Regions from separate parts of the Paraflavitalea devenefica genome, predicted to be linked through region 2. Evidence: riboswitches for the same ligand, from Rfam matches in the RefSeq annotation. Region 2 holds a riboswitch; each other region holds the start of a gene.

Region 1 (8,328 bases), on a different contig from region 2:
GTACACGGTTACTTCAGGCTGATCCTTTTCTTGATGGGGTCTGGCTACAGGAACAGCAGCGGGTATCATTAACTGATCTCCGTTCCGGCTGCCTGCATCCCTTTTATTTTGAGTGTTCATACCTTATTAACGTTTAAAAACAATGCCCTCACCAGGCCATTGATCTGGTATTAAAACCTGAGTACACCACTCCACAATATGAACGGATTTGACCATATGTAGTAAACTCCTCCCCCGCTCCCGCTGCTGCGGGAAGGCCGGGAAGGGGGATTGCTAGTCAGTTCCCAACAGTTTATAAAATCATTGTTCATGCATTGGTCGCGCCTGTATTGTTCCGCTTGCCTGCCTCTCAAAATGGCTTATTTTTACGGCTCAATCCATCGAGCTGATGCGCCTGACAACCAGGAAATTCCTGCCCTTATTATTGACTGGCCTGCTGGCAGGCGCCGCCTCCACAGCACAGGTGCTGCTTCGCCTGGATCACCGGGTGGGTAAGCAGCCACTGGTGCTTGACTCAATAGGATACCGCATGCCGGCCGGCGATTCCCTCACGATTTCCCTGTTACAGTATTATATCAGCAATATCGAGCTGATCAGGGCCAACGGAGAGCGATATGTAATACCAAAGAAGGAAAGTTTTTTCCTGGTGAAAGAGCAGGCTGATTCTACGAAGACAATTGCCCTCCCCGTTCCGGAAGGCACTTATTCCGCCATTTCCTTCCTGGTGGGTGTAGACAGTGTAACTTCTACGCTGGGCATCGGGGAAAGAAAAGGCGTACTGGACCCCGGCAGGGATATGGCTGCCGGTGAAAGCATGTACTGGACCTGGAACAGCGGTTATATCTTTTTTAAACTGGAGGGCGCTTCACCTGCGATCCCGGCAGATGCTACCGGTTTCCGGCAGTTTGAATTCCATATTGGCGGCTACGGCGGTTATAATTCCCCTACCATTAATAATATCCGGCGTGTGACAGTCCGGTTGCCGGCAAAAGAACCGTTGCAGGTAAGTGCAGCTAAAAAAGCCATTGTACACCTGCAGTTTGATGTATTGCAGGTACTCAATGCCGTATGGACAATTGACCTGAAGACACAGCACCATATTATGCTTACGCCCGCCAGCTCCCGGGTTGCCGATAATTATGCGCGGGGCTTTGCGTACAGGAACGTGGAATACCAAAACAAGTAGCATGAAAAAAATGCGGGTCATATATGGATGTGCAGTGTTGATGCTGATCTGGTTGCTGAGCGGCTTCCTGCGACATTCCCCTTCATCCTTTGCCGGCAGTTATGCAGACAGCTTTCCGCAACCTGCCCATTTCCCGCGGCCAGTATATGATCTTTCCAAAAACCAATATAATAAGACCAAGGTTGCCCTGGGCAGGCGGTTGTTTTATGATGGCACCCTGTCGAAGAACGGTACCGTGAGCTGCGGCACCTGCCATATACAGGCTTCGGCCTTTTCCCATCACGGTCACCGGCTGAGCCATGGGATATTTGATTCACTGGGCACACGCAATGCGCCGGCCCTGCAAAACCTGGCCTGGGCCACTTCGTTTATGTGGGATGGCGGCGTGAATGACCTCGACCTGCAACCATTGGTACCCATCAGCAGTCATGTGGAAATGGGTGAATCGGTAGAAGCAGTAGTGAACAAGATCAAGCAGGATGCTTACTACCCTACTTATTTTTATGCCGCCTTTGGCAACCGTGAGATCACGACAGCCCGGGTAATGCAGGCGCTGAGTATGTTCATGAGCACCATGGTAAGCGCCAACAGTAAATACGACCAGGTGATCCGTAAAGAAGGTATTGCCTTTACGCCGGAAGAATCGACAGGCTATACTTTATTTAAAAACAAATGCGCCCCCTGCCACAGCGAACCCTTTTTCACCGACTTCAGTTTCCGCAATAATGGCCTGTATCCTTACAGCCAGGATTTCGGGCGTATGGGTGTTACCAGTCAGCCCGCCGACAAGTACCGCTTCAAAGTACCTTCCCTGCGGAATATTTTCTTAACAGCGCCTTATATGCACGACGGACGGTTTAAAGACATAGACCAGGTACTGGAACATTATGCCGCCGGCGTACAGTTGACAGATAATATTGATCCGTTGCTGTTACAATCTTCAGGCAGGACTGGCCTTCCTTTGTCCAACACCGATAGGTCCGCTTTAAAAGCTTTCCTGCACACGCTGACGGATACATCGTTTACCAATAATCCTAAGTTGGGTGAAGTGAACATATGTCCGCAATGTATCAGGTATTAGACAACTTATTAACGAGCTACTCACAATTGATCATTCACCACAATCTTTCCCCTTATCTTTGCAACGCTTAAGGTTCATTACCGTTATGGGTAGTGATTAAAAGGGAATCCGGTGATTGCCACCAGCAAAAATCCGGAGCTGTCCCGCAACTGTAAGTTCTTTACGTGGGTACGCATCATAGTATGTTCGCATATACACCCACGAAATTGCCGGATCTACATGCCACTGTTGCTGTTTTGTATAACGCAAACGCAATGGGAAGGCGTCCGGCAATAGAACAAGCCAGGAGACCTGCCTTCAGCTACCTACTTAATTCATAGCTTTCGGGTAAAAAGCATGAATGATTGGCTGCACGCAGCTTATTCATTTTTTTCCCTGTAGTTATGCCTGCTGTCCCCTGCTGTAACAGGCAACGGCCGGTTGTGCATACCTATGCACCGGAATGACTATCCGGGGTATGGTGTTGTATTGATTAAGTATGGTAACAGGTTGTTTTCTATCACACTTAATCATACCAAAATGCACAACCGGTTATCCGCCATGAAAGGCTTGCTGCTGCTGATCTTTATGGCCAGCCTGGCAGCCTGTAACAAAGACAACGACTTCCAGCAACCGCTCACCCAATCCACCAGCCAAAAGACACAGGTATTGGGCAAGTATGAAAACGGCATCATCCTGGTAAATGAAGGCTGGTTTGGCCATGACAATGGCAATGTAAATTTCTACCGCTACGGACAGGACACGATTGAACAGATGGTATACCACCTGGAGAACCCGGGCAAAGAACTGGGCGTCACCACGCAATACGGCGCCGTATTCAATGGCAAGCTGTATCTGGTATCCAAGCAGGGACCATTCGTGGTAACCGATTCCAAATCGCTGGTAGAGACCGGTCGCATCGCCTCCCTGCCTGCCAATGGCCGCGCTTTCCTGGGACTGGACAGCACCAATGGCCTGATCAGTACTGCCAATGGCATTTACCCGCTCAATCTTTCCACGCTTACGGTAGGCGCGAAGATCACCGGCATCAACGGCGAAACAGGCTGCCTATACAAGGAAGGCAATTACATTTTTGTACTGAACCAATCGGCCGGACTGATAGTACTGAACCAAAGCAATTACAGTATTGTGAAAACCATCGCAGGGATGAACCAGGGGCTTTCCAAAACACCTGATGGCAGCCTCTGGGTGGCAGGCGGTACTTCACTCGTAAAGGTGAACACCACTACTTTAGACACCAATAAGGTGACACTTCCTTTCACCTTGGGCAATCCCTGGTTTGCCTGGAACGTAGGCACCGTTACTACTTCTTCTACGGAGAATGCGGTATTCATTGCCAAAACCATGTCGTGGGGCGCCGGCGGCAACCAGCTTTATAAATACATAGCCGGTAACCCAGCTTCCCTCTCGGCCCCCTTTGCCACGATACCCACTGGTAAGGAGTTTTATGGCGCGGCTGTAGGTTATTATGCTGCCGCCAATGAACTGGTAGTAACAGCTGTACAATCGGGTTATGGGCAAAACTATTCCTATAACAGTCTTTACTTTTATGATGCCGCCAATGCAACCCTGAAGAAAACGGTCAATTATACTTACTACTACTTCCCCGCTTTAATGATCTTCAATTAATCCTGAACCATGAACAAAATAATCATCCGCTACCAACCTGTTCTTATCCTCCTGGTCTTTGTTGCTTTATTACCAGGCTGTAAAAAAGACACCCCCGATAAGATAGCCGCTACTGTTATGATCAAGGAGCCTGCAGGCGGTTTTGTGGTAGACCGGTATCAGTTCCTCGTACTGCCTGCCACTACTACCCTGCCCAATGCAGTGTACGCATGGAAAGCCGGCAATGAGATCATTGCAACGACCGATACGCTTCGCTTTATCAGCCATACCGCCGGTACTTATCCCATTACCCTGACCGTTACCAATGGCACGGAAACGCTATCCACCACTATTAACGTGGTGGTGAAAAAGGAAAGCACGGCGTATTCTTCCAAAGCGATGAAAGTATTTGAATACTTCCCCGCACCGGGTCAGTTTGTGAACAGCATGCCTGAATGGAAGGAAGGGGAAACCGCCGAACAGATGGCGCTGAAAGCAACCAACGCGCTCAAAACATCATCCGGTATTCACCTGGGCGGCTTTGGCGGATTTGTAGTAGTGGGCTTTGATCATGCGATCATGAACAACTCCGGTCAGGCCAGCTTTAAAGTATTGGGCAATGCTTTTAATGAATGGTCAGAGGCCGGTATCATTGAAGTAGCGATGGATGCCAATGGCAATGGATTGCCCGATGATACCTGGTATGAGATTGCCGGTTCGGAATACAATAGTCCGAAAACGATCCACCATTACGAGATCACCTACCACAAGCCGGATGAAAATAAAGTGCCTACGCCCGATGAAAATAACTGGTCGCTGAGCGATACAACCTATATCCGGTGGACGGACAACCAGGGGGCGGCCGGTTACCTGTCTAAAAACGTATTCCATGCACAACCTTATTACCCGCAATGGAAAGGCAGCAGCATTACGTTCAAAGGCACAAAGCTCACCAGCAGTGGTGTCAAAGACCAGTCTGGCAATGGATCTTATTATGTGAGCTCGCCTTTTTCTTTCGGCTATGCTGATAACTGGCCCAATGCGGATGAAGGGGTTGGCATCCGGCTCGACTGGGCAGTAGATAAGGCAGGTAAGCCGGTGAAGTTGCCCGCTATCCATTTCATCAGGATCTATACCGGTATGCGTGCCGAAGCAGGCTGGCTGGGAGAAGTATCTACAGAGATTATGGGTGTAGAAGATCTGGGGCTGCAATGATGAACACTGTATTACGGCAATATATTTGGCTCCTGGTATGCTGTTGCAGTATCAGCACAGTTGCTGCACAACAGAAAGATACTGCACGGGTGCGCAGTCTTGACGCTGTAATAGTGACAGCCGACCGCACCATCAAAGAAGTAATACCTGTGCAAACGCTGAACGGCGCTGCCCTGCAACGCCTGAGCGTACACTCCGTGGCCGATGCCATCCGGTATTTCTCCGGCGTACAGGTAAAAGATTATGGTGGTGTGGGCGGCCTGAAAACAGTGAATATCCGCAGCCTCGGCAGTCAGCATGTGGGTGTTTTTTATGATGGCATTGAACTGGGCAATGCCCAGAACGGTACGGTTGACCTGGGGCGGTTTTCTTTGGACAATATGGTGTCCATTTCGCTTTACAATGGACAGAAAAGCGCCATTTTTCAAACGGCCAAAGATCTTGCTTCCGCCGGTGCTGTTTATATGACTACCCGCATTCCTTCTTTTACGGAAGGTAAAAGGAATAATTTCAAGGCTACTATAAAAGGCGGCTCCTTCGGCACCATTAATCCATCCCTCTTATGGGAACACCGGCTGAATGAGCAACTCACCACTTCGTTCAATGCCGAATACCTGTATACCAATGGCCAATACCGGTTCAGCTATGTGAAGAAGGACGGATACGATACCACGGAAGTGCGGAAGAACGGGGATGTATATACCCTGCGCCTGGAAGGCGGCCTGTATGGCCGTATAACAGGCGGTGAATGGAAGGCAAAAGTGTATTGGTACAATTCCGAAAGAGGTTATCCCGGCGCCGCCGTACGGGAAGAGCCGGGCCGGTTCAAACACCAGGACCGGCAATGGGACAATAATGTATTTGTGCAGGCATCTATGCGCAAGCAATTCAGCCAGCGCTACAGCCTGCAATTAAATAGTAAATATGCCTATGATTACCTGCACTACCTGTCGGACCCCCGGCTGGATGTGACCACGCTCTATGTAAACAATCATTACCGGCAGCAGGAAGTTTATTTTTCTGCTGCCCATTTGATTACCCTGCTGCCGGGCTGGAGCGTGAATGCAGCGACTGATTTTTTGTTCAACACCCTGCGTGCCGACCTGGTTGATTTTGTATACCCGCGCCGTTATACCACCCTGGGGGCGCTGGCCACTTCGCTTCAATTAAAGCGGCTTACGGTACAGGTCTCTTTGCTGGGCACCTTTGTGCAGGAAACTACCAAAGTGGCAAACAGTGCGGCCGGTAGCAAGCATGAATACACGCCTTCACTTATTATATCCTGGCAACCCTGGAAACAACCCGACATTCACCTGCGTGCTTTTTACAAACGCATTTTCCGGATGCCTACGCTCAATGACCTATACTATACATTCATTGGGAATAAATACCTGGTCCCGGAATATACCACCCAATACAATGCAGGCGTAACCTTCGCCCGCGATTTCCCGCATAGCTTGCTCCGCCGGGTAGAAGCGCAGGCAGACGCTTATTTTAACCAGGTAAAAAATAAGATCGTGGCCATGCCCACCTCCAACCAGTTCCGGTGGACGATGCTGAACCTGGGTTATACGGAGATCAGGGGACTGGATGTAGCCGTACAAACCAACTGGCAACTGTCGCCGGCGGTGTTGCTCAATGCCCGCCTTAGCTATACCTATCAAAAAGCGCAGGACTTTACCGACCGTGCCAGTCCGTATTATGGCGGGCAGTTGCCTTATATACCCTGGCATAGCGGATCACTGGTATTGAACCCCACCTGGCAAAGCTGGCACCTGCACTATAGTTTTATTTATACCGGTGAGCGCTATGAAGCAGTGGCCAATATACCGGAAAATTATAGCAGGCCCTGGTACACACATGATGTGGCGCTGACAAAAAACATGACTCATAAGAAAAAAACGGTCCGGCTTACGGCGGAGGTGAACAACCTGCTGAACCAGCACTATGAAGTGGTGCAATGGTATCCCATGCCGGGCATTAATTATAAACTAATTGCCGGCATCACCCTGTAAAGCCTCGCTTACAACAAATACACTGATGATGAAATTTACGCTACCAACCATCTCCCTGGTATTCCTGCTTCTCCTGCTGGCAGGTACTTCCTGCCGGAAAGAAGATGCTATTGTGCCGCCTACCACTACGCCCATCACGCCTGGCACCAACGGCCTGGTGAAAGGCTTCTTTTTACTGAATGAAGCCAATATGGGCAGCAACAAGGCTTCCCTTGATTATTTTGATTATCCATCCGGTACGTACCATAAGAATATTTTCCCTGCCCGCAATCCGGCTATTGTAAAAGAGCTGGGCGATGTAGGCAATGATATACAGGTCTATGGCAATAAGCTGTATGCAGTGATCAATGTATCGCACCTGGTGGAGGTGATGGATGTAACCACAGCCAGGCATATTGCCACGATCCCCATTCCCAACTGCCGGTATATTACTTTCGATAAAGGCTATGCTTACGTAAGTTCCTATGCTGGCCCTGTATTGATTGATCCCAATGCCCGGCTGGGCTGTGTAGCCCGGGTAGATACCGTCACCTTTACCGTGAAAGACACCTGCGTGGTGGGCTATCAGCCGGAGGAGATGGTGATCCGTAATAATAAACTCTATGTGGCCAATTCAGGAGGTTACCGCGTACCGCATTATGATAATACAGTATCGGTGATTGACCTGAATACATTTAAAGAAACGTCCAAAATAACAGTAGGCATTAACCTGCACCGGATGGAGCCGGATGGACATGGGAATATTTACGTTACCTCCCGCGGGGATTATAAAAAGATACCTTCCAATACCTATATCATCAATAGCACCGACGAAGTGACAGACACGCTTGACCTGGCGGCCAGCAATATCACCATCTGCGGCGATTCGGCCTATGTATACAGCACGGAATGGAGTTATGTTACCAACAGCAATACCATTACCTATGCCATTATCAACACGAAGACAAAAACAGTGGTGTCGCGCAATTTTATAACGGATGGTACCGACAAGAAGATCGCTATTCCTTATGGCATTGCAGTGAACCCGGAAACGCGGGAGATACTGGTAACAGACGCCAAAGATTATGTAACGCCGGGCAGGTTGTATTGCTTTTCGCCCGATGGGAAACGTAAATGGGATGTGGAGACCGGTGATATTCCTGCCCATATTGTATTCACCAACAAAAGACTCAGCGGCATGCCTTAATACCTCGTTGCCTCTTTGCCTTGCTGCCTTGTTGCCT
Region 2 (8,328 bases):
TTTCCAAAACACGGGCTGACTGTGCCCTGCGCGCGCGGGTAAATAAATTGCAATCATTGATTTCATCATGAACCGACCCTCTATGCATAAAGACGAAGTATTTAAAGAAGTGTATTCAAAGCCTGCTGATTTTACGTTCAGCAGCAAAGTAGCGGGTGTCTTTGACGACATGGTCAACAGGTCCGTCCCTTTTTATGAAGAGATGCAGCGCATGGTGGCCGAACTGGCTGCCGACCATTGTATACCGCATACAAAGGTATATGACCTGGGCTGCTCCACAGGAACTACTCTTATATATATGGACCAGGCGGTCCCGGACGATATCAGCTTTATTGGCATAGATGATTCTGCAGATATGCTCAGCAAATGCCGGCAAAAACTGGAAGCGCTTCCCTGCTCACATCCCTATGCTTTGCAGGAAGAAGACCTTAACCGGGCTGTTATTATCCAGGATGCTTCTGTGGTAGTGCTCTGCCTTACCCTGCAATTCGTGCGTCCTATTAACCGTGAACGCCTGCTGAGGGAGATCTGTGAGGGACTGGTGCCCGGGGGCGTGGTGATTATTGTAGAAAAGATACTGGCCGAAAACAGCGCCTTCAACCGGGACTTTATCAAGTATTATTATGACATGAAACGCAGGCACCTGTACAGTGAGATGGAGATTGCCCAAAAGCGGGAGGCACTTGAAAATGTATTGATCCCATATAAGCTGAGTGAGAATATCACCCTGCTGCAAAAGACTGGATTTGATCATTGTGAGGTATTCTTTAAATGGTATAATTTTTCAGGGATCATTGCAAAAAAATACTAAATGGTCAGGATCGGTAATTTCTTTTTTAAGCACAGGAATGGATTGTTTATAGTACTCTACCTGCTATTGTTCGTTCCTTCTGCCCCTTTATTCAGTGAGCAATATTTCGGGGCCGGTTATTATTACTGGCCGCTCATCACCGGACTGTTGGTTACTGTGATGGGGCAGGTTATACGCGGCGCCACGATCGGATTGGCTTATATTATCCGGGGCGGTAAGGATGGTAAGGTGTATGCAGAAGACCTTGTTACGACTGGTATTTTTCATCATTGCCGTAATCCCTTGTATGTGGGCAATATGCTGATGCTGCTGGGTGTAGGTATTCTCTCTAATTCACTCCTGTATGTGGTGGTGGTTATGCCGCTGTTCATACTCATTTACCAGTCTATTGTACTGGCGGAAGAAAACTTCCTGCGCGGGAAATTCGGGCAGGCCTTCGTAAGTTATTGCAGCCGGGTAAACCGGTGGCTGCCTATGCTCAAGAGACTGGGTACAACTTTTAGCTCGATGCAATTTAACTGGAAGCGCTGGCTGCTTAAAGAGTATAATACCCAATATATCTGGCTTTCCGGTATCGTACTGATCTTACTGTTCAGGTATCCGCAGTTAACCGGTTATGATAGCCACTTCAGGAATATTTTAGGGGCCGTTTTGTTGCCACTCCTGCTGGTATGGTATCTTTTTGTCCGATATTTGAAGAAATCGGGCAAACTGAAAGAATAATGATTATCGTCATACAGTGCATAGACAGGGTAGGGCTGGTGGCTGCCATCTCCGGTGTGCTGGCGCAGCAGCAGCTTAATATTGTTTCTTTGCGGGAGCATGTGGACAAGACAGAGAACCGCTTTTTCCTGCGGGTGCAGGTAGAGCAGGAAGCTGATGCTGCAGGGATCGCAAAATCCCTGCAGGCGGTTTTGCCGCCTGATGCAGCCATCGTAGTAGACCCATTGCCGCAAAAGAAGATCGTGGTGATGGTGACCAAAGAGTATCATTGCCTGGGGGATATGCTGATCCGTCATTATTTTAAAACGCTGGGCGCCCATATACAGGCTGTTATCGGTAATTATGATACCCTGCAGGATATCTGCGGCCGCTTTGATGTACCCTTTCACCATGTACCGCATCATGAGGCTCTCAAAGCCGTATTTGAAGAACAGATAAAGGACTGCATAGCACAGTACGCGCCGGATTATATTGTGCTGGCCAAGTTCATGCGCATTTTATCGCCTGCTTTTGTAGCGGCCTTCCCCGGCCGCATCATCAATATCCATCATTCATTTCTGCCTGCCTTTGCCGGCGCCAATCCTTACCGGCAGGCATTTGAGCGCGGCGTGAAGCTGATTGGCGCTACTGCCCATTTTGTAACGAATGACCTTGATGAAGGCCCCATTATTGCCCAGCAGATTATACCGGTGACCCACTCCCTCACAGCCTCTGATATGATGCGGGCCGGTAAAGAAATAGAAACTGCTGTACTGGCCAAAGCGCTACGGCTTGTATTTGATGACCGGGTGTTTGTGTATAATAATAAAACAGTTGTCTTCGAGTAATAGAAAAGATATACCTTCGCGCCATCGTTCTTTACTTTAATGGTCGTTTCCAGGTTAATGTCGCCTATCGTTATCGGCGGTATTATTAAAAAGGAACCATGTGTAAATCATGGGCTGTTGCGCAACTGTAAGGGTTGAAGGTCGCACGTTTCACGTTCGCCATCACTCCCAAGCCAGATACTTGCCAGGAAACCGGACGAATGCTTTCGCAGTTTAAAGCAGAAGTCAGGAGCAGCCCCATGCCTCATAAGGCTGTACCTCTCTTATTCTTAAATTCCGGAAGCATACTCTTAAACGTAAAGGCATTATTCACTTAATGTTTAACCTAAAAGTTTTTGCGTATGCTGACAAACAACCTGGGCTACCCGCGTATGGGCAGCCACCGCCAACTCAAAAAGGCCTGTGAACAGTACTGGACAGGCGCCATCTCCCGGCAGGAGCTATTCCTGGCCGCCAAAAGGATCCAGGAAGATAACTGGACGCTGCAGGCCGCAGCCGGCATTGATCTGATTCCCTGTAATGATTTTAGTTTTTATGACCAGGTGCTGGACATGTCATTGCTCCTGGGCGTTATCCCCACCCGTTATGCACCGGTGGTAACCGATGTGAAGGACAACACAGAGATTGATCTCTATTTTGCCATGGCCAGGGGCTACCAGCGTCATGGCCTTGATATTACGGCCATGGAGATGACAAAATGGTTTGATACGAATTACCATTATATCGTACCTGAGTTTACACATGACCAGTCGTTTAAGCTGTTCTCCAACCGGCTCTTCAGTGAGTTCAGCGGGGCAAAGTATGTGACCGGCAAAACGCCCAAGCCTGTTTTGATAGGTCCTGTTTCCTATTTGCTGTTGGGCAAAGAAAAAGGAAGCGTGCCTTTTGACAGGATAGACCTGATCAAAAAGCTGGTGCCGGTGTATGTTGAGATACTGAATAAGCTGAAAGATGATTACCGGGCCGACTGGATACAACTGGATGAACCTTTCCTGGCCATGGACCTCACGGAAAAGCAACAGCAGGCCTATAAGTATGCCTATGCAGAGATTAAGAAGCATTGCCCGCATGTGAAGACCCTGCTTACCACTTATTTTGAAGGCCTGCAGGAAAATACTGAACTGGCCGTTAGCCTGCCGGTTTGCGCTTTGCATGTAGACCTGGTGCGGGCGCCGCGGCAACTGGATGACATTTTAAGCAGCATACCGCCCAAACTGTCGCTTTCACTGGGTGTTGTTGATGGCAGGAATATCTGGAAGAATGATTACAGCCAATCGCTGTCCCTGATCCGGAAAGCGATTGACAGGCTGGGGGCGGAGCGCGTGATGATCGCACCTTCCTGCTCCTTACTGCATACGCCTTTTGACCTTGACCTGGAAACTGGTCTTAATCCTGTGATCAGGAACTGGATGGCTTTCGCCAAACAGAAGCTGCAGGAGGTAAGAGAACTGGCCGCTATTGTAAATGGCAATACTTCTTTGCTGGTCGCCAACCAGCAGGCGCAGGAAAGCCGCAGCACCTCAGCGCTTATCCATAAGCCGGCAGTAAAAGAACGGGTAGCAACCATTACAGCCAAAGACGGTGAACGCAATAGCCCTTTTGCTATACGCCAACAGGTACAGCGCCAACTGTTCCAGCTTCCTTTGTTTCCTACTACTACGATCGGATCATTTCCGCAAACGGATGATATCCGGCAATTGCGCGCCCGCTTAAAAAAGGGGGAGCTTACCCAGGCTGAATATGATACCGCTATTGAGCAGGCTACCCTGGAAGCCATCCGCTGGCAGGAAGAGACGGGGCTGGACGTATTGGTGCATGGCGAGTTTGAGCGCAATGATATGGTAGAATATTTTGGGGAACAGCTTGACGGATTTGTGTTTACGAAAAACGGATGGGTACAAAGCTATGGCAGCCGCTGCGTGAAGCCGCCTATCATTGTGGGCGATGTAAGCAGGCCTGCGGATATGACGGTGCGCTGGAGCAGTTTTGCACAAGCGCAAACGACCCGCTTTATGAAAGGCATGCTCACCGGGCCGGTAACGATCCTGCAATGGTCGTTTGTAAGAAATGACCAGCCGCGTTCTGTGACCACCAACCAGATTGCCCTGGCTATCCGGGATGAAGTGGTGGCGCTGGAAAAAGCAGGTATTAGTATTATACAGGTAGATGAGCCTGCCATCCGGGAAGGATTGCCCCTGCGGAAAAAGGACTGGGGAGCCTACCTGCAATGGGCGGTACGGGCATTCCGTATATCAGTCAGCGGTGTAAAAGATGAAACGCAGATCCATACGCATATGTGCTACAGTGAGTTTAATGATATTATAGAGCATATTGCTGCGATGGATGCCGACGTGATCACGATAGAAACTTCGCGTTCGCAAATGGAGCTGCTGGAAGCGTTTGCACATTTTAAGTATCCCAATGAGATAGGGCCGGGGGTGTATGATATTCATTCGCCCCGCGTGCCATCGGTAGCAGAGATGGTATCACTCCTGGAGAAAGCGGCCACGTTATTGCCGGCGCGCAATGTATGGGTGAATCCCGATTGCGGGCTGAAGACCCGCAAGTGGCCGGAAACAAAAACAGCGCTGGAAAATATGGTGAAGGCCGCCGCTATAGCGAGGGCGGAAGTTGAGAAAAAGATTGTTGCCTGATGAAGTTTGTGAGTGGTCAGTAGTGCTCACCACTGACCCTCACCTTAGAATTTATGTACCAGTCCTACACCTACTGCGCCATCCTGGTAAGTAGGCATAATGACGGTATTGAGCTTCTTGTTTTTGGATAAACCGCGTTGGAGCATGGGGTATAGCCAGTAAGCCAGTTTGGTGGAGGCTATACCCACACCAGCGCCGGCCACCACATCGCTGAACCAGTGCTTGTTGTTGTACATGCGCAGGTAACCTGTAGTGGCGGCCATGGCATAACCTGCCACGCCATACCAGGGACTCACATCCTTGTATTCCTGCCGCATAAATTCTGCCGCTACAAAAGCATTGGCAGTATGACCGGAAGGAAAAGAGTAGTAATCTGAACCATCGGGGCGCTTCTCGCCACTGAATTTTTTAATGGAGAATACGGCGCTGTTGGAAATGAGCATGGACATACCATACAGGATGGTACGGTCCTTAAAGTTATGTTTGCCTTTAATACCCGCGGCATTCAAACCATATACGGCCAGTGCCGGTGCATATTGCAGGTAGTTGTCTATAGAAACCTTGTTATGCGGGTGTTCAATCGCCAGCTCTTCTTTAATGCTGCGGTTAACGTCCTTTAAACCATGACTGGCCAGCGATGTAACGCCGTATGAGATCATGGCGGCAGGGATAATGAGTGACCTAAGGGGAAATGCCCGTTGTGGCACAGGTATACTCCAGTTTACTTCCCTGGGTATGGTATCTGTAGCCGGGATGACACGGCCCGAAGTGTCCGTGTATTGTGCAGTAGCTGGATTGATGGCGGAAATTGTTATAATGACCACCACCATGATTTTTAACCGGTAATGCATGAATGTAAACAGGGGGCTTTTATTGCAAACTAAACGTAAAATCTAAAGAAAAATTGAGTCCCGGTAACCGCCGGAGGCAGTTCGGACGCTGAAAATGGTATTAATTCGTTATGTATGAGGGGCAATAAATCAAGGTGTTGTTGGGGCAATTTGTCGTGTAGCGCTATGATGCTCAGCCTGTTGTTGAGTGGAGACGAAGCCCTTCCAGGTGTGTAGATGGCATCCGGATGGTACCCAGTTAAAAAAATCTTAATGTTGTCCGGGAGCTATCCGGCCGGTACCCGGCGGCGCCTCCACTTATGCACGTCCGGTAGTTAACGGGGACCAGTTACCCTTACTGTTCCGCATTTTTTTATTACTTTTATCGCGATACCTCTTTCGTTAAGGTTGAAGAGTAAAAATAAACGGGTTTTTTACTGGTTCGGTCAGCGACGAAATGAGTTGGAAGCAAGGCTTTTGTTGTGACAACGCTCCAAACCTGCACTACCCGTTCTTTTGAACGATCATAATGCTGGTTATGGCTGGTTGGTAGCATCGCCTGAAAGCGCTGTCAACTCTTTTTTACCGGTAACTGTAATCACCTGTTTCATGAAATCAGCCGAGGATGCAATGATATACCTGTTCCAGCAAGGCGATGAAAATGCCTTTGCTACGATCTACCACTTGCAATACCCTGTTATTTATTATTATGCCAGGCATTTTGTGCCGGACGCCCAGGATGCCCGGGATATTACCACCGAAACATTTGTGAAACTCTGGAAGTTACGGGCCAACTTCGACAATATTCATAAGATCAGCACCTTCCTGCATATTACAACCCGCAATGCCTGTATAGATGTATTGCGCCATAAGAAATGGAAAGCAGGTAAGCACCAGCAGTTGATACAGTTACTGATGGAGGATGAAGCGATGATCGCCCGCAATAACTCGCCCATGGCTGCTGCTACCCGGTTTGTACATGGACTGGCAGAAGGGGAGTTACTGAGCCGCATATACGCTGTCATAGAAAAGTTGCCCCCACAGCGTAAAGCCATTTTTAAGATGTCCTTTCTCGAAGGCATGAAGAATGGAGAGATTGCTGCTCATTTAGATATCAGTGTACAGACGGTGCAAAACCAGAAGACAATTGCGCTTAAGTTCCTGCGTATGATCTTTTGCCGGTCCCAGGGGCTTCCGGTGGTGCGCAGAACTCCGTTGGCTCATGGCATTCCTGTGGAGAGAAGAAGACGATCAGCAGGAGTCCTTACGGAAGAAAGCGGCGGGCAGGTTGCTTAACTACTATGGTCAGCCATTTTGCAAGCTACTGTTGTGTACCTGGTACGTATCATTTCCTGTATGATTTTTAGCACCCCGACGGTATATTGGTTTACCCTGTTCGTTATTATATACGACACCCTCCGCCTGTGTAAAATGCAGTTTACCGGCAGGGTGACTTTGCGCTTATTTTTTTGTATGTCCCGGCCTTCCCCGTTTAGGCCGGGTTTTTTTATTCCCGTTTGTTGGTTATGGATATAAAGGAAGGCATATATGAGCCTGGGTAATGTGTGCCCGCATGTAAGGGTTTCCCTTTAGATGCTGTTAAACATTTGTGATTAAACCGGTAAAAAACAATAAAATACCGTAGGAATACTTTTTTATAAGTACGCATATAAAGTTAGATTTGGAAACTCTCCTTTAATAACGGTAATGGTCCTTAGACGAAGCAAAGCAACACTTCTACAACCAACAGACCGTCCCTTTTGATAGCACCTCCGGTTAATGCCTGGTAATGGTATTTGTAAACTGTTTAGTGTACAGTTCAATGTTGTTATCATGAACAATGCCCGATACCTGATGCTTACACATGACGGCCTGCGCCGGCTTGTTGAGCAATACTTATACCGTGAAGTGAACCTTATCGCTATGCGCCCTTTTACCGAGAAACAATTGTGTAGCCCACTGGATCCGTCTGTCCGGTACACGCCCTTTCTTTACGGATTATTGCCGGGCGATAACCGTGTATTTTCCTTACGCCCCTTTTGTATACCCCAGGACCTGCCGGTTATTTATGACTGGATTGGAGAGTATTGCAGCGTTCCGGGCAGTAATCCTTTTACGCCGGTACAGCAACTGCTGGAAGCATATCATGACCTGCTGACCGGGGATTACAGCCAGAGCTTAATTGCTGAAGTAGGTGGTAAAGCGATCCTGCAAATTGATATTATACGTGCCGACCAGGATGAGATCAGCCTGAAGGAGGATATACAGAAAGGGGATTACTGCATACATTTCCTGGTATCGCCCCATTTTGATGAACCCATTGGTTTCCTGGCCGGGGCCCTGAATAGTTGCCTGCACAGCTTTTTCTCCTTCCCGGATGTATGGCGGATATTCTGTAAAGCATCAGTATATGACAAGCGATCGAATAACCTCCTGCATGAAGCAGGGTTTAGATTGAATAAAACGGTGAAGGATTATCCTGG
Region 3 (8,328 bases), on a different contig from region 2:
CCATTATTTCCTCCTTCGAAACCGTGATGGTCGAGTTGAGGGGCCGGGCCGTCCCTTTGATCAGATCCGCCTTGTATTGTCTGAGTGTTCCGGCAATGGTGGCAGCATCGGGCCTTATGGCAACCTCTGGGGAAAGGCATTGACCGATCAGTTCGGCAATGTGTTTGTCAGCAATGAAAAAGGGCAGTTTCTTTTGTACCGAATCCCAAGACTCCCGCAAGACCTTTGCTGGTGCCACGCCGCTCCAGGCTAGGAACAGGATAGCTCCCAAGGCGTATATATCCTCGGCCTTAGTGGGTACCTGCATGGCCTCCTGTTGGGGGGACATGTAACCGTAGGTGCCCAGGGTAAAAACAGGTTGTGGGAATTGCTGCCTCAAGGAATAGGAGAGCTCCATATCAATGAGCGCCACTTTTCTCCTACCGGTAATCAGTAAATTATTGGGGGTAAAATCACGGTGAACAATACCTACACGATGTAATTTTTCAAGGATTTCCGCCGCCTGCACTAGGTAGCCCGCCAGGCGTTTATCCACCCCTTGCCTGGCAAAAACATTCTGTCTTTCGGCTTTTCGTTTCTCTGCCAATAAGGTGTGCAGCGGCCTGCCTGCGATAAATTCTATGACCAGGTAATAGTTGCCATTTTCTTCAAAGCTGCCAAGTAGCCGGGGAATCCGCACTTTGTCTTGCAGGCTTTCATGCAAGTGCTTTTGCCACTTTAACCGGTCAATTATATCTCTGCCGCTCCGGTCTTTGGAGTCCCCCAAACTTCCCTCTTTTATTACACAAACACCAAAATTGAGGAGCCCCTTGATATACCAGCATTTGACTACATCATTTTTGGTGCTTTCCTTAAAGCTCTTCAATATTATATAATGATATCCCACCCGATTACCTGCCCTTTTCTCTGCTTTTCCCTTTGCAGGAAGGGACTGATTTTCCATGGAAATTTCTGATGTGATAACAATGGATGTTGATTTCATGAGAATAGGTTTAATAAAAGGTGTGCATCAGCGGTTAGTGTCGACGCACCTGGTATAGGAATGCGGTTTCTTAATTGCACGTGAAAGCAATTGTAAACTTGCCTTCTTCAGTATAATAGTAGGTTTGCTTAAAAAGGTCGTACTCAATGGGTGCTCCCCAGTCCTTCATTTTATTGATATAGTCATAAAGGCATCTTCGGGAAATATGAAGGCGGGCAGCGAAGTCATCCGGTGATCCCGTTCCTTTCCTTTTGATAAGGTTGTCTATTTGCTGGATGCGTAAAATTGAATCTTTTAACATATGCATCGGTTTTGTTAGGAGGCAATACTGTATTCTCGATGACGACAGCATTTTACGGTTTCACGACATCATGGACGCAAAATCCACAACCGCTTGCGGTAATTCAATTTTTCCTTATGTACTAATTTTAGTTCTACTGCTACACCAGAGGGGTTATTTTCCCCTCTTTTGAACAGAAACTGGAAAAGTTTACTAAATCATTGCCTAACCATTACAAAGGATCGGATTGTGGGAGGTTGCAGGGAAAATATGGCAATTCACAGGCGTCAATGCGCTAGCCTCCTGGATTAACTTTCACTATAGTTGGTCACATAATAATATGTATTTCTCTCGTTGTCGTACCAGATCAGCTCCCCGCAGGCTTCCTTCATAAAATGAATGAAGGAGAGAACCTGGGAGCTGGTAATGCCAGCTTTCTGGGCTAACTCAACCGCATTCCCGGTGTTTTCTTCCCGTATGAGGCTTTCCAGCTTCTCCAAATGAATGCATATCTGTTGGATGAAGTCATTTTCTATTAGCATGGTAATTATTGGGGAGAGTTATTTAGTTGGTTTAGCACGTCAATTCACCAGCTTTTCCCGGTGCTGCGTAGTTGAATAAAAGCATCAATTCGTTGTAGTCGGTTAAGCAACTCAAACATAGAATTCATCTTTAGTTCTACTAAATTACCAACTCATGCTGCCAAATTTTTTCAGTGGAATATTAATATTACAGATGTGTTGGCATAAGTGATTATTGTAGAAGAGGGATGAACTGTGAGTGGTAAGTTGTGGGTACGTTTGCTTCGATAATAGATTTCCTACTCCGCTTCGCTCGTTCAAAAAGACAAAAGTCATATTATATATTAATGAACTCGCTTTTAGGAGTTTCCCCGGCTTCGGCACTAATGCGGGAGGCATTGCACCAGTCGATCAAAGATAATTCATATGTAGAAAGCACGCACATAAACTCATCATCGGCCCAATCGAATTGCTGCAAACATAAGGTTCGAATCAATCCGTTTTCCAAGATGCCATAGTAAGCATAACTATTACTCCGTACTGCAAATCCGTTTTGCACGAAGCCAGCATTATTATAAAAGATATTACCTTTCATAGGATTGATGATATGTGAACAAAACTCATCCAAAGAAATGGCAAGAGCCAACTGTAAACCATTATTCCTTATATATTGTAGTTCATATCCTAATAATGGATTGAGCTGGCCATTAAGGATAGCTTCGATAGTTTTTACAGCTTCTTCTATTATCTCCGATTGTGAGAGCGGCACAAACTCTACCTGCCGCCAATCGGAGTCTGTTATTTCGAGCGTAAAATCGTGGTACAAGCTGGTGGCTCCGGTGGCTGGTAAGTCACTGCAAACAGTAGGCAGGCTATATTTCAACTGCCCCTCACCAACGGTAGCAGCCTGCTGCACCTGTAAGGAAAGCTTTTTGGAGAACAGGAAATCATCGGCCAATACAGGGTCAGCCTGCAATACCCGCCAGTTGATATTGTCAATTTCCAGCGTAATTGGCCGATTGAAAGCAGCAGGTAGAAGTTCGGCGGGAATTTTGTATTTGCCCAGATAGTTGCCATTAGCGGCATCAATAAGGGTAACGTTGATCCGTTTAGGAAAGAGACCGGAAGCTGCTTCGAACATGCGGAGGTATTTCATCTTGAAAAAATATTTAGATTGTGATCTTGATGTGGGCTGCAACAAAGATCATTCATAGTCATGGGAAGGCCGAGTGGTAAGTGGGGTCACTTACCACTGGCTTTCTCCCTCCAATTTACATAGCGGTACTGCACCCATTGTGCAGTACTGTGTTATGATTCATGCACGGGTTAAGCAGACTTTTTAATAGCAGGTTTCTTGTCGTCTTTAGTACCGTCTCCATTGGTGGCGCGTTGAAAACAGATGATGAATTGCCCATCTTCACTGTAGTAATAAGTCTCCCGGAAAGGATCAAATTTGATGGGCGCTCCCAGGTCCTTCATGAGGTTGAGGTACTGGTAGATGTTTCTTTCAGACATTTTTAATCTGGCCGCCAGTTCTGCGGGGGTTCCGGTCCCTTTAATGCGGATAAGGCGGTCGATGCGTTCCAGGCGCTCAAGAATGTTCTTTCGCATGACACATTGGTTTAATGATTAACAGTATAGATTCAAAAGAATAGGCGATGGTGAATGGCTGTGGCGTGCTTCGACAGGTTCCTTTTAGAATAGCAAAGCCGGAGGCTTTGAAATAGCCGTCACCAGCCAGAGGCTGGCGACTGAAGAAGCGCTTCGACAGCTCTTCGACGGGTGAGCCACCCTGCACTTAACGTGACAGCGGCACCGCTTCCACAGCCGGTAAACGTCGTCGGCGCTTTTTCTCCAGCATGATGGCCCAGGCGCTCAGCAATACAAAGCCCAGGTTGAACACAATATGCGCTCCCCACGACATTTCTTCCAGGATGCCCCCGCAGGAACAGGGAATGTCCTTATAAAAAGAAAGCATCACAATAATGTACAAGGTAAACAGCAACATCAACACAAAGGAGGCATACAAGCCGGCCAGGCGCAGGAAAGGCAGCGATAACATAGCGGCAATAAGCAGTTCGGTAACAGGTACCGCCCATACGAGCAGGCCGGCAAAAGGAGCAATGATGGGCGATTCGCTGAGGCCAAAGCGGAAGTTGTAGTAATCATTGAGCTTGGCCATGGCAGCATATACCATCAACAGGATAAGGAGCAGGGATATGATCCCCACGATGAAACTTTTTTTCATTGATAGGTTCGATTTCTTAATGTTAGGGCGTTTTACATGGATACAGCACAGACAGTTCGCCTGTTCAACATGCAATACATCAATACCATACTTATAAGCAAAGTCGGGTGTTCACGGGTACGGTTAGTAACTAATCAGTGTAGCCTTTGTAGCAGTTGTATATAAGGGTTAAAAAGTGGGCCAGTGAGCAATTTCAGATAACCCGGACCGGCGAACTATACATAAGCTATCGTAGCATTCCCGTTTGTTCAGGAAGAGACGGCCCGGGTTATTGAAACTGCATAGATTTTCTCATGATCATATGGGCCTCTTGGTTTCCCAGTGGGGCCTCACTATAAATTTCGTGTATTTTTCCACTACCTTGTTTTAGATATCGGGAGTAAAATTTCCATAAATGACCATTATCTCAATTCTTAACATTGGGTTAAGGGTTTTCACCTATCGGTTTCGGGTTTAGCGTTTGGAGTTTCGGGTTGCTGCCGCGCTTTTAAAGCGCCTTATTATCACTTAGCAGCCTGCTATTTGAGATTAATCAAATGGTTACACGTAGTAATCCCGAACCCATCAACCAGCAATCCTGAAATTCATCAGCTTGCTACACCTGAAGAACCCGGAACACGAAACCTGAAACACGCCACAGTAATTATCCACCCCCTGTTACTAAGTTAGTTTGGCCTGCCCCGCCGGGAAGGCTAAGTTTGTATTCGCTCTTTTACAAAAAATTGTACCGGTATCCGGTCTATAGGGCTCATAAACAAGCATTTAGACCGGATTTAAAAGGGAACCATGTGAAAATCATGGACTGTTGCGCAACTGTGAATTCCGCCTCCGGCGGATAAAGTCAGACACCTGCCATACAATTGAGTGCCACACCTTCGCATCAAAGGTAATTGCACTGCTATACGGGCTCCACGCTGTTCCCCTTACCCCTCCGGGCAGCGCTGTGGCCAGGTACGTGTCGTTCCCTTTTGTAACGGGTGATTACTGGTTCCGTCCATAGAATATATTTCTGTTGGAGGGGAATTGTCGTCGGTATAACCGGCAATCGGCAGTCGGCAATGTGGAAGAGAAAGATGATATCAATTAAATACTTTGAATACCATGAGCAACGAAAATGAAATATTACTGCAGGAAAACAAAGACCGCTTTGTGATCCTGCCCATTAACTACCCCCGTGTGTGGGAGATGTACAAGAAGCATGAAGCCAGTTTCTGGACAGCGGAAGAGATTGACCTCAGCGGCGACATGAAAGACTGGGCCAGCTTAAACGACGGGGAACGTCATTTTATTTCACACGTGCTGGCCTTTTTTGCCGCCAGCGATGGCATTGTGAATGAAAACCTGGCCGTGAACTTCATGAGTGAAGTACAATTGCCCGAAGCACGCTGCTTCTACGGCTTCCAGATCATGATGGAGAATATCCATTCCGAAACGTATGCCCTGCTCATAGACACTTATATTAAAGATCCGCAGGAAAAGCACCGCCTGTTCCATGCCATCGACACCGTACCCGCGGTGAAGAAGAAAGCAGAATGGGCCCTGCGCTGGATCGAGAACGGTTCTTTCGCAGAAAGACTGGTAGCCTTTGCCGCCGTGGAAGGTATTTTCTTCAGTGGCAGCTTCTGCTCCATTTTCTGGCTGAAGAAAAGAGGCCTGATGCCCGGCCTTACGTTCAGCAATGAACTGATCAGCCGCGATGAAGGCCTGCATTGCGAGTTTGCCTGCCTGCTGTACAGCATGCTTCGTCAGCAAATGACACAAGAAGAAGTATATGCCATTATTGGCGATGCCGTGAAGATCGAAAAAGAGTTCATCACCGAAGCCCTGCCGGTAGACCTGATTGGTATGAATGCCAAACTGATGCAGCAGTATATTGAGTTTGTGGCCGACCGCTGGCTGAGTGAACTGGGCTATCCCAAGATGTTTAACAGCACCAACCCCTTCGATTTCATGGAGATGATCTCCCTCGAAGGAAAGACCAACTTCTTTGAGAAGCGCGTGGGGGATTACCAGAAGAGTGGGGTGATTGCGGGTAACAAGGAAGCGCAGAATTTCTCTCTCGAAGAAGATTTTTAATAGAATATTCATCACTTATCATAAATACTTACTGACCCATGTTTGTAATAAAAAGAAACGGCAAAAAAGAATCTGTCAAGTTTGACAAGATCACTGCCCGCATAGAAAAACTATGCTATGGGCTCGACAGGCGGTTTGTAAACTCCATTGATGTAGCCAAGAAAGTAATTGAAGGATTGTATGATGGGGTGACCACGACCGAGCTGGACAACCTGGCTGCGGAAACAGCGGCCTCCCTGACCGTAAAACACCCCGACTATGCCCTGCTGGCCAGCCGCATAGCCGTGAGCAACCTGCATAAAAATACCACGAAGAGCTTCAGCGGCACGATGAAACTGCTGTATGAATGCAAAGACAGCAAGGCCGGCAAGCTCGCTCCGCTGATTGCCGATGATGTATGGGCAATCATTGAGCAACATGCCGAGCTGCTGGACAGCACGATTATTTACGACCGCGATTACAGCTTTGATTATTTCGGTTTTAAAACACTGGAGAAATCGTACCTGCTGAAAGTAGATGGTAAAGTGGTAGAGCGTCCCCAGCACATGTACATGCGGGTGGCCATCGGTATTCACAAGGAAGATATTGACAGCGCCATCAAGACGTATAACCTGATGACGGAGCGCTGGTTTACCCATGCCACGCCTACCCTGTTCAACGCCGGTACGCCCAAACCACAGATGAGCAGTTGCTTCCTGCTCACGATGAAGGAAGACAGCATTGACGGCATTTATGATACGCTGAAACAAACGGCCAAGATATCACAGAGCGCCGGCGGTATCGGTCTTTCTATCCACGGCATCCGCGCTACCGGCAGCTATATCGGCGGCACCAATGGTACCAGCAATGGCATCATCCCCATGCTGCGCGTATTTAACGATACGGCCCGCTATGTAGACCAGGGCGGCGGCAAACGCAAAGGCGCTTTCGCCATTTACCTGGAACCCTGGCATGCCGATGTGTTTGAGTTCCTCGACCTGCGCAAGAACCACGGTAAAGAAGAGATGCGCGCCAGGGACCTGTTTTATGCCCTCTGGATCCCCGACCTGTTTATGCAGCGCGTGGAAAGCGATGGCCAGTGGAGCCTGTTCTGTCCGCATGAAGCACCGGGCTTGCATGAATGCTGGGGAGAAGAATTTGAAAAACTGTATCACCAATATGAGCAGGAAGGCCGCGCCCGCAGAACGGTGAAAGCGCAGGACCTGTGGTTTGCCATCCTCGACGCACAGATCGAGACCGGCACCCCCTACCTGCTGTACAAGGATAGCGCCAACCGCAAATCGAACCAGCAGAACCTGGGCACGATCAAGAGCAGCAACCTGTGTACAGAGATCCTGGAGTTCACTTCTGAAAATGAAGTAGCGGTATGTAACCTCGCCTCCCTGGCATTGCCCCGCTTTGTGAACAATGGCCAGTTTGACCACGAGAAGTTGTACGAGGTAACGTATGAAGTGACCAAGAACCTGAACAAGATCATTGACAATAATTATTACCCGGTAGAAGAAGCGCGCACTTCCAACCTGCGCCATCGTCCCATCGGGTTGGGTGTACAGGGTCTGGCCGATGCCTTCATCCTGATGCGCCTGCCTTTTGAAAGCGAAGAGGCGAAGCAACTGAATAAGGAGATCTTCGAGACGATCTATTTTGCAGCGATGACCGCCAGCAAAGACCTGTCGAAAGTAGAAGGCCCTTATGAAACGTTTGCCGGCTCCCCTGCCTCCAAAGGCATTTTCCAGTTCGACGCCTGGGGCACAGAACCTACCCTGCGCTGGGACTGGTACAGCCTGAAAGCAGAAGTGATAAAGCATGGTATCCGCAACTCCCTGCTGGTGGCGCCGATGCCTACCGCCTCTACCTCCCAGATCCTGGGCAATAATGAGTGCTTTGAACCCTATACTTCCAATATTTATGTACGCCGCGTACTGAGCGGGGAATTTGTAGTGGTGAACAAGCACCTGCTGAAAGACCTGGTAGAGCTGAACCTGTGGAATGATGAGATGAAGAACAGGATCATTTCACACAATGGTTCTATCCAAAAGATTGATGGTCTGCCCGAGCATATCAAGAATATCTATAAAACGGTATGGGAGATCAAGCAACGTACGCTGATCGATATGGCCGCCGACCGTGGCGCCTACATCTGCCAGAGCCAATCGCTGAACCTGTTTGTGGATGCGCCCACTACCGGCAAGCTCACCTCCATGCACTTTTATGCCTGGAA

The links. A riboswitch is a leader RNA that binds a small molecule or an ion and turns the genes downstream of it on or off. The one in region 2 is predicted to bind cobalamin.
Region 1: it holds a riboswitch for cobalamin, as region 2 does, so the genes downstream of both, HB364_RS14585 (DUF5074 domain-containing protein) here and metE (5-methyltetrahydropteroyltriglutamate--homocysteine S-methyltransferase) in region 2, are expected to answer to the same signal.
Region 3: it holds a riboswitch for cobalamin, as region 2 does, so the genes downstream of both, HB364_RS32545 (ribonucleoside-diphosphate reductase small subunit) here and metE (5-methyltetrahydropteroyltriglutamate--homocysteine S-methyltransferase) in region 2, are expected to answer to the same signal.

Annotation. Positions count from the first base shown of each region.
Region 1 is NZ_JAARML010000002.1:1,278,407-1,286,734, reverse strand. Features, by position in the region: gene HB364_RS14600 (hypothetical protein) at 1-120, opposite strand, end outside; gene HB364_RS14595 (MbnP family protein) at 389-1,186, shown strand; gene HB364_RS14590 (cytochrome-c peroxidase) at 1,188-2,267, shown strand; cobalamin riboswitch at 2,321-2,580, shown strand; gene HB364_RS14585 (DUF5074 domain-containing protein) at 2,787-3,896, shown strand; gene HB364_RS14580 (PKD domain-containing protein) at 3,906-5,090, shown strand; gene HB364_RS14575 (TonB-dependent receptor) at 5,090-7,105, shown strand; gene HB364_RS14570 (YncE family protein) at 7,134-8,291, shown strand.
Region 2 is NZ_JAARML010000007.1:71,369-79,696, reverse strand. Features, by position in the region: gene cmoA (carboxy-S-adenosyl-L-methionine synthase CmoA) at 68-811, shown strand; gene HB364_RS29330 (methyltransferase family protein) at 812-1,534, shown strand; gene purU (formyltetrahydrofolate deformylase) at 1,534-2,361, shown strand; cobalamin riboswitch at 2,396-2,564, shown strand; gene metE (5-methyltetrahydropteroyltriglutamate--homocysteine S-methyltransferase) at 2,703-5,015, shown strand; gene HB364_RS29315 (phosphatase PAP2 family protein) at 5,060-5,866, opposite strand; gene HB364_RS29310 (RNA polymerase sigma-70 factor) at 6,455-7,141, shown strand; gene HB364_RS29305 (GNAT family N-acetyltransferase) at 7,679-8,328, shown strand, end outside.
Region 3 is NZ_JAARML010000011.1:52,136-60,463, reverse strand. Features, by position in the region: gene HB364_RS32575 (protein kinase domain-containing protein) at 1-982, opposite strand, end outside; gene HB364_RS32570 (HTH domain-containing protein) at 1,053-1,283, opposite strand; gene HB364_RS32565 (hypothetical protein) at 1,571-1,804, opposite strand; gene HB364_RS32560 (hypothetical protein) at 2,121-2,939, opposite strand; gene HB364_RS32555 (HTH domain-containing protein) at 3,110-3,394, opposite strand; gene HB364_RS32550 (MauE/DoxX family redox-associated membrane protein) at 3,582-4,031, opposite strand; cobalamin riboswitch at 4,743-4,901, shown strand; gene HB364_RS32545 (ribonucleoside-diphosphate reductase small subunit) at 5,133-6,107, shown strand; gene HB364_RS32540 (ribonucleoside-diphosphate reductase subunit alpha) at 6,146-8,328, shown strand, end outside.